Regions from separate parts of the Exiguobacterium sp. Leaf187 genome, predicted to be linked through region 3. Evidence: predicted binding sites of a transcription regulator. Region 3 holds the regulator's gene; each other region holds the start of a gene.

Evidence for each region. Region 3 encodes Rex, which represses fermentation and respiration genes when NADH is low (regulators of the CRP and FNR family bind a similar motif). Its sites were predicted from a motif close to TTGTGAAATATTTCACAA; they were not measured.
Region 1: a site for Rex is predicted at 1,509-1,526, ahead of cydD (thiol reductant ABC exporter subunit CydD). Genes of this name have one in related genera too.
Region 2: a site for Rex is predicted at 1,557-1,574, ahead of ASF99_RS10150 (cytochrome ubiquinol oxidase subunit I). Genes of this name have one in related genera too.

The regions. Positions count from the first base shown of each region.
Region 1 is NZ_LMPR01000012.1:23,567-26,846, reverse strand. Features, by position in the region: gene cydD (thiol reductant ABC exporter subunit CydD) at 1-1,473, opposite strand, end outside; gene ASF99_RS15445 (Rrf2 family transcriptional regulator) at 1,682-2,164, shown strand; gene ASF99_RS15440 (nuclear transport factor 2 family protein) at 2,187-2,555, shown strand; gene ASF99_RS17305 (hypothetical protein) at 2,617-2,784, opposite strand; gene ypfJ (KPN_02809 family neutral zinc metallopeptidase) at 2,867-3,280, opposite strand, start outside.
Region 2 is NZ_LMPR01000009.1:1,119,686-1,122,965, reverse strand. Features, by position in the region: gene ASF99_RS10160 (LysR family transcriptional regulator) at 1-362, shown strand, start outside; gene ASF99_RS10155 (N-acetyldiaminopimelate deacetylase) at 346-1,458, shown strand; gene ASF99_RS10150 (cytochrome ubiquinol oxidase subunit I) at 1,693-3,090, shown strand; gene ASF99_RS10145 (cytochrome d ubiquinol oxidase subunit II) at 3,103-3,280, shown strand, end outside.
Region 3 is NZ_LMPR01000009.1:1,897,781-1,901,060, forward strand. Features, by position in the region: gene ASF99_RS13835 (S8 family serine peptidase) at 1-156, opposite strand, end outside; tRNA gene ASF99_RS13840 (tRNA-Ala) at 378-453, opposite strand; gene tatC (twin-arginine translocase subunit TatC) at 558-1,337, opposite strand; gene ASF99_RS13850 (twin-arginine translocase TatA/TatE family subunit) at 1,345-1,545, opposite strand; gene ASF99_RS13855 (redox-sensing transcriptional repressor Rex) at 1,545-2,204, opposite strand; gene ASF99_RS13860 (ATP-binding cassette domain-containing protein) at 2,372-3,280, shown strand, end outside.

The DNA.
Region 1 (3,280 bases), on a different contig from region 3:
GTTCGGGCGTTTCAAGAACGCTCGCGCTAACGCAACACGCTGTTTTTCGCCACCCGATAGACCGCGTCCACCTTCTCCGATCACCGTGTCAATCCCTTCAGGCAACGTCGCAATCAACTCCTCGAGCCCTGCCGCCTGCGCCGCTTCGAAAATCTCTTCCGGCGTCGCTTGACGAAGCTCACCAATCGCGATGTTTTCTGCCAGCGTTCCGGCATACAGATACGGATGTTGAGAAATGTAGCTCAACTGACGAAACCAGCTTGTTTCCTCCACCTGACCGCGCTCGGTTCCGTCGAGTAGAATCCGTCCTTCTTGTGGATCCGCAAGTCCGGCAATCAACTGCAAGACGGTCGATTTACCGGCCCCACTGCGACCGATCAACGCTACCTTTTGATACGGCTCAATCGTAAGCCCGATATCTTGCAAGGCAAAACGTCCTTCTTGGTACGTAAAGCCGACTTCATTCAAGACGATTCGTGGTGGACGGTTCATCGAAAGTTCTGATTGCCCAAAGGCAACAGGACGATCGTCTGCCGTTAGTTCGGCTGCGATCTGTTTCGCTGCCGCGACACTACCGCGTCCCGTATGGAAGGCAGCTCCCATCTCTTTTAAGGCAAGATAGTATTCTGGTGCCAACACGAGCATCAAGAACGCCGGGATGAAGGTAATACTTTGGAACAAAATCAAGCGCAGACTGACCTCAAGTGCAATCATTCCCATGCTGAGCATCGAGATGAACTCAAGCATCAACGACGACAAGAAGGCGAGCTTCAAGACCGTTAACGTCGCATCCCGGAAATCAAGACTGCTTTTTTCGATGACGTCACGTTGTCGTTTCGCACGACCAAATAACTTCAAGGTCGTCAGTCCTTGCAACGTATCAAGGAACGTTCCCGAGAATGCCGTCATCTTCTCGAGTTGAGCATCCGCCCGCTTTTGCGTCATGATGCCGATGATGATGTAGAACAACGGAATGAACGGTGCCGTGATCATCATGACGAGACCGGTGATCCAGTCATAGCTGAATGCCGCGATCAAGACCATCAAGGGAACGATCGTCGTCTGGACAACTTTCGGCAAGTACTGACTGTAGTAGCTGTCCATCTCGTCTACAGCGTCGAGCAAGACACTGACCTTCTGTCCCGCTTGCCCTTGTAGCATCATCTCGACCGAACGACCTGTGTATTTCGCGACGAGTGCTTCCCGAAGTGCCTGCTTCATGTGTGCCGATAACGTCGTACCGAGACGACCGTTCCAATACGTCACGGCGACTCGGAGCAATAACATCCCGAGGACGACGAGCAGTAACGGAATGACAGCTTCAAACGGTTGTTCTTTTAGGAAAATGCGATCGACCGTCAACACGATGCCGTATGACTGACCGACGACCGCGACCCCCATTAAGAAAGCCGCAATGATGAATTGAATGAGAATATTACGTGGAATCTGGACGATTCCTTTTAATGGATTCATATACAAACGTCCTTTCACAAAGTGTGAACGACTTTTAGTGAATATTTTCACATATCGTACATTTAGTATACCGAATCCGGAACGGGGATGCCATGCAGATGCTGTCGAAAAGGTGTGACGGTTTTGTGAGAGCATATGACTCGACAATTCTTTCGAATAAAACTATTATGGATATACATTATCCACGTTTAACGAAAGGAGATTTCTCATGCAAATGAAAACCGGGGTCGAGCAATCCGTCTATGCGATGTTGCTTTTGACCTTCCTTCCGGATCGCGCTGTGTTGCCCGGTGAATTCATCAGCCAGCAACTCGGTGCCTCGCCGACTTATTTCCAAAAGCTCTTACGAAAACTCGTCCAGGCGGATCTGTTGTATTCCGTACCGGGTGTCAAAGGCGGCTTTCGCTTACGACGTCCGGCAGACGAAATTCAAATCTTTGACATTTATCAAGCGATCGAGGGCAAGCAGACGTTGTATGCGTCAAGCGGTGTCTTTGAGGATTTGATGGGAATTCAGGAACAGGAAATCGGTCTACTCTCGAATCTGATGACAGAGGCGGAAGAGGCGTGGCAATCGACGTTGAAGCGCGAATCGATTGGCTCGATCCGTCAAGCAATCGACGCCTCCTGTCCACCGGAGCATTTAGAACGGTTGCATGCGTTAATCACAGACCGGATGATGACACTTTAATGAACAGAAAGAGGTTTTTACTATGGTATTGAATCGTTATTTCGACTTATTCGACGCGTCACGCACAGATGAACAAGCTTTTGAGGATCTCGTTTCCTTATTCACGACAGACATCACGTTCGTCCTGAACGGACAACCAAAGCACGGCATCGACGCCTGGAAACAGTTCGTCCGTCATGTGTTCACGGCGAATCAGGACATTAAGCACATGTATGCAGGCTGGGAAGAAACAACACCAGGAACATATGAAACACGCTGGGCAGTTTGCGGAAAACGGGCAGACGGTAGTGTCTTCACGCAAGACGGAAAAGATATCGCACGTCTCGATGAAAACGGACGGATCGCTTATCTGGAGAACGTTCCAGATGATCCGACGATGTTCCGTTCATAAGATGGCTTTTAAATAACGAAAACCTGTGTTCCGCGCAAGCAGAACACAGGTTTTTTGGTATTTAGCGCTTCATTACGAGTCGTTTCAACAAATAGCCTGTGATGACAAGTAATGATGCAATGGCGAAATAGACCATATAGACCAACAAGTCTGGCGCAAATCGTGACACGATGTACGTCAATCCGACGACAGCCGTATAGAACAATAGAAATAGACTGATGTGCTTCAACTTCGACACTCCCCTTTGAATCCTTCCCTCTTCTTTACAGAAATGACTGGAAGATATTTCAAAGGACTGTCGTTGCTTCGTTTTATAGATTCTTCGCTTTGAATGTATCTCCGCCTTCGATCGTGCCGTTATCAAAGCCTTTTTGGAACCAACGCTCTCGTTGCGCCGATGTGCCGTGGGTGAAACTCTCCGGTACGACATATCCTTGTCCTTTCTCTTGTAACGTATCGTCCCCAACAGCATTGGCTGCTGTCAACGCTTCTTCGAGATCGCCTTCTTCGAGCAAGTTTTCTCCTTGCGCGTGATGCGCCCAGACGCCGGCATAATAATCTGCCTGTAGCTCGAATCGAACGAGGTATTTATTGAACTTCTCCTCACTCATTTGCTTTCGAAGTGGCATGATCTCATCCGATTTTCCGAGTAACGTCTGGACATGATGCCCGACTTCATGCGCAATGACATAGGCCATCGCAAAATCGCCCGGTGCTCCGTATTT
Region 2 (3,280 bases), 780 kb from region 3:
TACGCGTGACGGATCGACCATTCATCCAGTTCAAGAGTGATTCAACGTACTATCAAGAAATTTTAGAGTGGTGGCAAGATCGGTTCGCAAGTCCACCATCTCGGACGCTGGTCGTCGATCAAATCGAGACATGTAAGCAGATGGCTCTACATGGAATTGGATTTGCGATTTTACCCGAGTCGACGATCCAACAATCAAATGAAGTCATGCAGCTTCCGTTAAAAACATCGTCCGGAAAGATATTAAAGCGAGATACATGGATTTTGTCTACGGAATCGATGCTTGAACTAAAACAAGTTCAAGCATTTTGGGACATCGTAAAAGAAGAAGGAGGAAGTCAGTCAGATGGAATACGCCATTGAAATGCGGCGCGCGCTTCATAAAATACCAGAACCAGGGTTCAAGGAATTTAAGACGCAAGCTTTTATATTGGAACAAATTCGTGCTTATCCACCAGATCGTGTCACGTATGATACGTTTGAAACGGGTGTTTTCGTTCGAGTGAAAGGATTGACTGGGAATCGGACGATTGGATACCGGGCAGACATTGATGGGTTACCGATTGAAGAAGCGACAGGTCTTCCATTTTGCTCGGAACATCCAGGCTTCATGCATGCCTGTGGTCACGATATGCACACGTCGATTGCGTTAGGGTTGATGAAACGAATCATTGAATTGCCGGTCATGGATGATGTCGTCTTTTTATTCCAACCAGCGGAAGAAGGTCCGGGCGGGGCAGAACCGATGATTAAAAGTCCGTTGTTTGAAAAATATCGTCCAAGTGAGATGTATGGTCTTCACGTCGCACCGGAGTATCCAGTCGGTACGATTGCAAGCCGTCCCGGCGTCTTGTTCGCGAGTGCTCGAGAAGTCCATATCACGATCTATGGTCAAAGTGGTCACGCGGCCTTTCCTCATTTGACGATTGATACGGTCGTCGCGCAAGCAACCCTAATCATGCAATTGCAAACAATCGTCAGCCGATCCATCAATCCGATGAACTGTAGCGTCATCACGATCGGAAAGGTCGATGCCGGGATTCGAGAAAACGTCATCGCCGGTAGAGCAGTTCTTGACGGTACGATGCGCGCACTCAATGGAGAAGACATGGAAAAACTGGAACGACGCGTTCGTGACATCATTCGAGGAATCGAAGCTTCCTTTGGCGTCAAGATTGATCTGCAATTCGGAAATCGTTATTACGAGGTCGTCAATGACCGACACATCGTTGATAAATTTTCATCATTCGTCAAGATGAATGCGAACTACATTGAATGTGATGCAGCAATGACAGGAGAAGACTTTGGATTCATGTTGAAGGAAATTCCAGGGATGATGTTTTGGCTTGGAGTCGACAATCCGACATCTGGACTTCATCAACCAACCTTGAATCCAGATGAATCCGCTATTCCATTTGTGATTGATTTACTCGATCATTATTTCCGAGAATATGTTTAAAAAGTTTTATGAAATAATAAAGGACATTAAGCTTTCCCTTTCGAAATCAAGAATGGGAAAGCTTTTTATATATGTAAGAATAGGAGTTTTCGAACATTTTGTGAAAAAAATCACGTGCACATGTGAACAATTTGTTACATCAAACATTATAAACAGACATAAAGGGTTATGTTCTCTATGATACGGTTATAGACCATATAGAGAAGTATGTTTTAGGAAGAGGGGGCTATATACATGTTCAATGATCCCGTATTGCTCAGTCGATTGTTGACAGGGCTCACATTAGCGTTTCATATTATATTCGCGACGATTGGCGTCGGGGTACCACTCATGGTACTCGCAGCTGAATTCATCGGTCTGAAACGCAAAGATCCGGATTATATTTTATTAGCAAGACGGTGGACGCGTGGATACGTCGTTACCGTCGCAGTCGGTGTCGTGACAGGGACGGCCATCGGATTGCAATTATCACTACTTTGGCCGTCACTCATGCAAGTGGCTGGTCAAACGATCGCACTACCGCTATTTATGGAAACATTCGCATTCTTCTTTGAAGCGATTTTCCTCGGTATTTATCTGTACACGTGGGATCGGTTCAAAAACCCATGGTTACACTGGTTGATCGGGATTCCGGTCGTCATTGGTGCGACAGCATCAGCATTCTTCATTACGACGGTCAACTCCTTCATGAACTCACCGGAAGGATTTAAGATCGTCAACGGAACGCTAACGCAAATTGAACCATTGAAAGCAATGTTCAATACAGCAACACCTACAAAAGCAACACACGTCATCGTATCGGCTTATTTAACAGTCGCATTCATCTTGGCGGCAATCGCGGCGTTCCACTTACTCCGCAAAAAAACACTCTCGGCAGCGGAAACAGCGTATCACAAAAAAGCACTTCGCTTAACGGTCATGGCTGGATTGATTTTTGCCTTCTCGACGGCACTTGTCGGGGACTTCTCAGGGAAATACTTGGCGAAATACCAGCCAGAGAAACTCGCAGCTGCTGAATGGCATTTTGAAACGACAAGTGAAGCCGAGTTGATCTTCGGTGGGATACTTGATCAGCAAGAAGACGGCAGTTATGAAATCAAGGGTGCCGTCAAAATCCCATATGCACTCTCAATTCTTGCGGGTGGAGCTCCAGATACAGAAGTCATTGGTCTAAATGAGTTCGCAAAAGAAGATCAAGCACCGCTGATCGTTCACTATTTCTTCGATATCATGGTTTCGATTGGTATGTATTTGGCTGCCATCTCTGCCTTGTTCATCTTGGCATTCCGTTTGAAAAAATTAAATCCTTATAACAAATGGATTTTAAGAGGTGTCTTCATCGGTGGACCTCTGGCGATGATTTCAATTGAAGCAGGTTGGATGTATGCTGAAATTGGTCGTCAACCTTGGACACTGTACGGCATCATGCGGACAGCAGATGCGGCGACGACATCAACTGCTGTTGGTCCGATGTTGATTCTATTCAGTGCCTTGTACTTGATGCTCGGTACGATTTGTACAGTCGTATTATTACGGATGTTCAAGAAAAACCCGGTTGGAAAAGAACTTCAAGAACTTGCTGAAAACCACCACGCGCGTGGGGAAGCTATGTTCGTGGATGATAACAAGTAAGGAGGGAACGATTTGGACGTTCAAACACTAGGAATTACGGTCCTTTGGACTTTCCTGTACGGATATCTCATCGTTGCCTCAATTGACTTCGGTGCTGGATTTTACGCCTTTTATTCAAAATATACGAAGCGGGATCACTTAACGAATCGATTGATTCTTCGTTATCTCTCACCAGTGTGGGAGGTAACGA
Region 3 (3,280 bases):
CTGCTTATACACCTTCTCCTGTCCTGTTTTCTTAAGTGAGAGGGCGTGCGGCTTTTGACCGCTTGCCTTATCTTGCGAGGACAGTGCTCCTTGAGCACTGACCAAGTTGGAAGATGTCATCAAGACAGCTGCCAAGAGTGCGATTTCCTTCTTCATGCTTCTTTTCCCCTTTTCTAAAAAACTATAATGATGTTACCAACAAAACAGTTAAACGAAAATTCTGTATATTTAGTTTAATGAAATAGATGGAAATAAACAATTCGGTTCTGTCTGTTTTATATAATTATTTGTTTTTATTGACACTTTATATTGCATTTCCATATTTTGAAAACAACAAAAAAACTCTTGAATGCTCAAGAGTTTGAAGTGTACGAATATGGTGGAGACTATCGGGATCGAACCGACGACCTTTTGGCTGCCAGCCAAACGCTCTCCCAGCTGAGCTAAGCCCCCATGAATTAACTTTAGTATACGCATCGCTAACTGCTTTATCAATATAAAAATAACGCTTTCATAAAAAAGAATTCCTTCCAAAATCGTCGGAAGGAATTCACGATTCATTTATTCAATTCACGCATCAAATCCGCCTGTCGTTCAAGCTCTGCCTGTTGCTCGAGGATCAAGACCTTTTTGTACGTCCGCGCAGAAATCAAGATGCTGATCTCATAGAGAACGAACAATGGGACCGAGATCATCAAATGTGACGTCACGTCCGGCGGTGCGATCAATGCCGCAACGACGAACAGCGCAAAGTACGCATATTTCCGATTCTTTCGCATGAAAATTGGCGTCACGAGACCAAGACGTGTCAGAAACATCGTCACGACCGGCAATTGGAAAAGAAGACCGAACGGAATCGTTAATCGGATTAAGAAACTGAAGTAGTTCTCAACTCCGATGACTTGTTCGATTCCGAGTTCCTTCCCTAGTTCAGTCGAAACTTTTAATAAGAAAGGTAACAACCAAAAGTATGAGAAGGCTACACCAGCCAAAAATAGAAAGAAGATGACCGGAATATACGTCAATGTCGCTTTTTGCTCCTTATCATACAGACCAGGGCGGACGAATGCCCAGAGTTGATACATCCAGAACGGCGATGCCAGCACGATTGCGATGATGAACGCAAGATTCAAATACAACATTAAAGGATCTGCGACGTTGAAGGCATTCAAACCGATACCGAGCTCTTTTAAGTCCGCTTGCAAGAAGCGAACGAGCGGTCGGACGAGCGGAAATGCAACAGCGAACAGGACGACGACGATGATAAGCGACCAGACGATCCGTTTACGCAGTTCGTCCAGATGCGACGTCACGCTTTGTTCTTGATCAATCGCCATGATTCAATCACTTCTCTTTCGGTTCATCCTTTTTATCGTCGTCCATGATACCGTTCGTTGCGCTCTTGAACTCTTTCAATGTCTGACCCGCAGCACGACCAAGTTCAGGTAACTTCTTCGGTCCGAAGATGATTAATGCGACGACACCGATTAGTGCTAAGCTACCTGGTCCGATGAATGCTATAGTTGACGGGATAAGGTTTTCCATTATGATTTCACTCCTTCAGCTGATTGCGAATAATGCTTCATGAAATAAACTAACGACTGCAACTCGATCGATAAATCGATGTGATGGACCCGGACGCTCGCTGGCACGTTCAACCGCGCGGGCGTAAAGTTCAGGATGCCAGTCACACCATACTCGACTAACTCATCCGCTACTGACTGCGCGAACTGGGATGGAACCGTCAAGATGGCAACATCGACCTGATTCGCTTCGATTTGTTCTTTCATGTCCGAAACATGATAGATTGGAACGTCATGCGTCGTTGTTCCGACCTTCTCTTCGTCCGCATCAAACGCAACGACTATCCGAGTACTATTATTCTTTAAAAAGTTATAATTTGCAAACGCTGTTCCGAGATGACCGACCCCGATTAAGGCAACATTCGTCACCTCATCTTGATTCAAGGTTTTGCGGAAAAACGTTAAGAGATGTTGAACGTTATATCCATACCCCTTCTTCCCTAATGCCCCAAAGTAGGAAAAATCGCGACGAATCGTTGCTGAATCAACCTTCACCGCCTCGCTTAACTCAGCAGAAGAGACGCGGAGCTTGCCTGAATTGTATAAACTTTGGATGAAGCGATAATATAGCGGCAACCGTTTTGCTGTCGCTTGTGGAATTTTTGTGTCTGGTCCATTCATCCTGCAGTTCCCCCTTCGGCCACATCCATCGTGGCACCCAAATCTTTGCAAAAAGCTTTCTACTCTCCTTGATTGTAAACCACTTCACATAGAGTCACAAATAATATATTCCGCAGGACCTCGCGCTTTTGTTCGTGATAGACTAAAGGGTGGAAGGATGGATGGAAATGATACTCTTACAAGTCAACCAACTCTCGAAATCATTCGGCGTTGAGCCGATTTTAGAAAATATCAAATTGGAAGTACAAGAGCGTGACCGGATTGCGCTCGTCGGACGAAACGGTGCCGGTAAATCGACCTTGCTCAAAATCATCGCTGGCGAACTCAGTCATGACTCGGGCGACATCATGAAAGGCAAGGATGTCAAAATCGGTTATCTCGCGCAAGACAGTGGTCTTGAATCGAACGAGACGATCTGGAACGAGATGCTGACCGTCTTTGAACATCTCCAAGAACAAGAACGAACACTACGCCGGATGGAAATCGAAATGGGCATGGAGCATATCTTGAACGATCCGGTCGCGTACGATCGTCTCCTAAAGACGTACGATCAAGCGCAACACGACTTCTCAGAAGCGGGTGGTTATCAGTTCGAAGCGAATATCCGCTCCGTCCTGCACGGCATGCGCTTTTATCCGGACGATTATTCGCGCCGGATCCAAACGTTATCCGGTGGTCAACGGACACGTCTCGCCTTAGCGAAGATGCTCCTGCAAGCACCAGAGCTCCTCATTCTCGATGAGCCGACCAACCACCTCGATATCGATACGCTCGCTTGGCTCGAAAGTTACCTCGGTGGTTATCGTGGTGCCGTTCTGATCGTCTCGCACGACCGGTACTTCCTTGACCAAGTCGTCAATGTCGTCTATGAGCTGTCACGCAATGTCTGCCGTAAGTTCACCGGTAACTACACGAAGTACTTGGAACAAAAAGCGGCATTGTACGATCAAGAAATGAAACAGTTCGAACAGCAACAAGAAGAAATCGCGAAGATGCAGGACTTCATTCAACGGAACATCGCCCGAGCGACGACGACCAAACGTGCCCAAAGTGTCCGGAAGCGGCTCGAGAAGGTC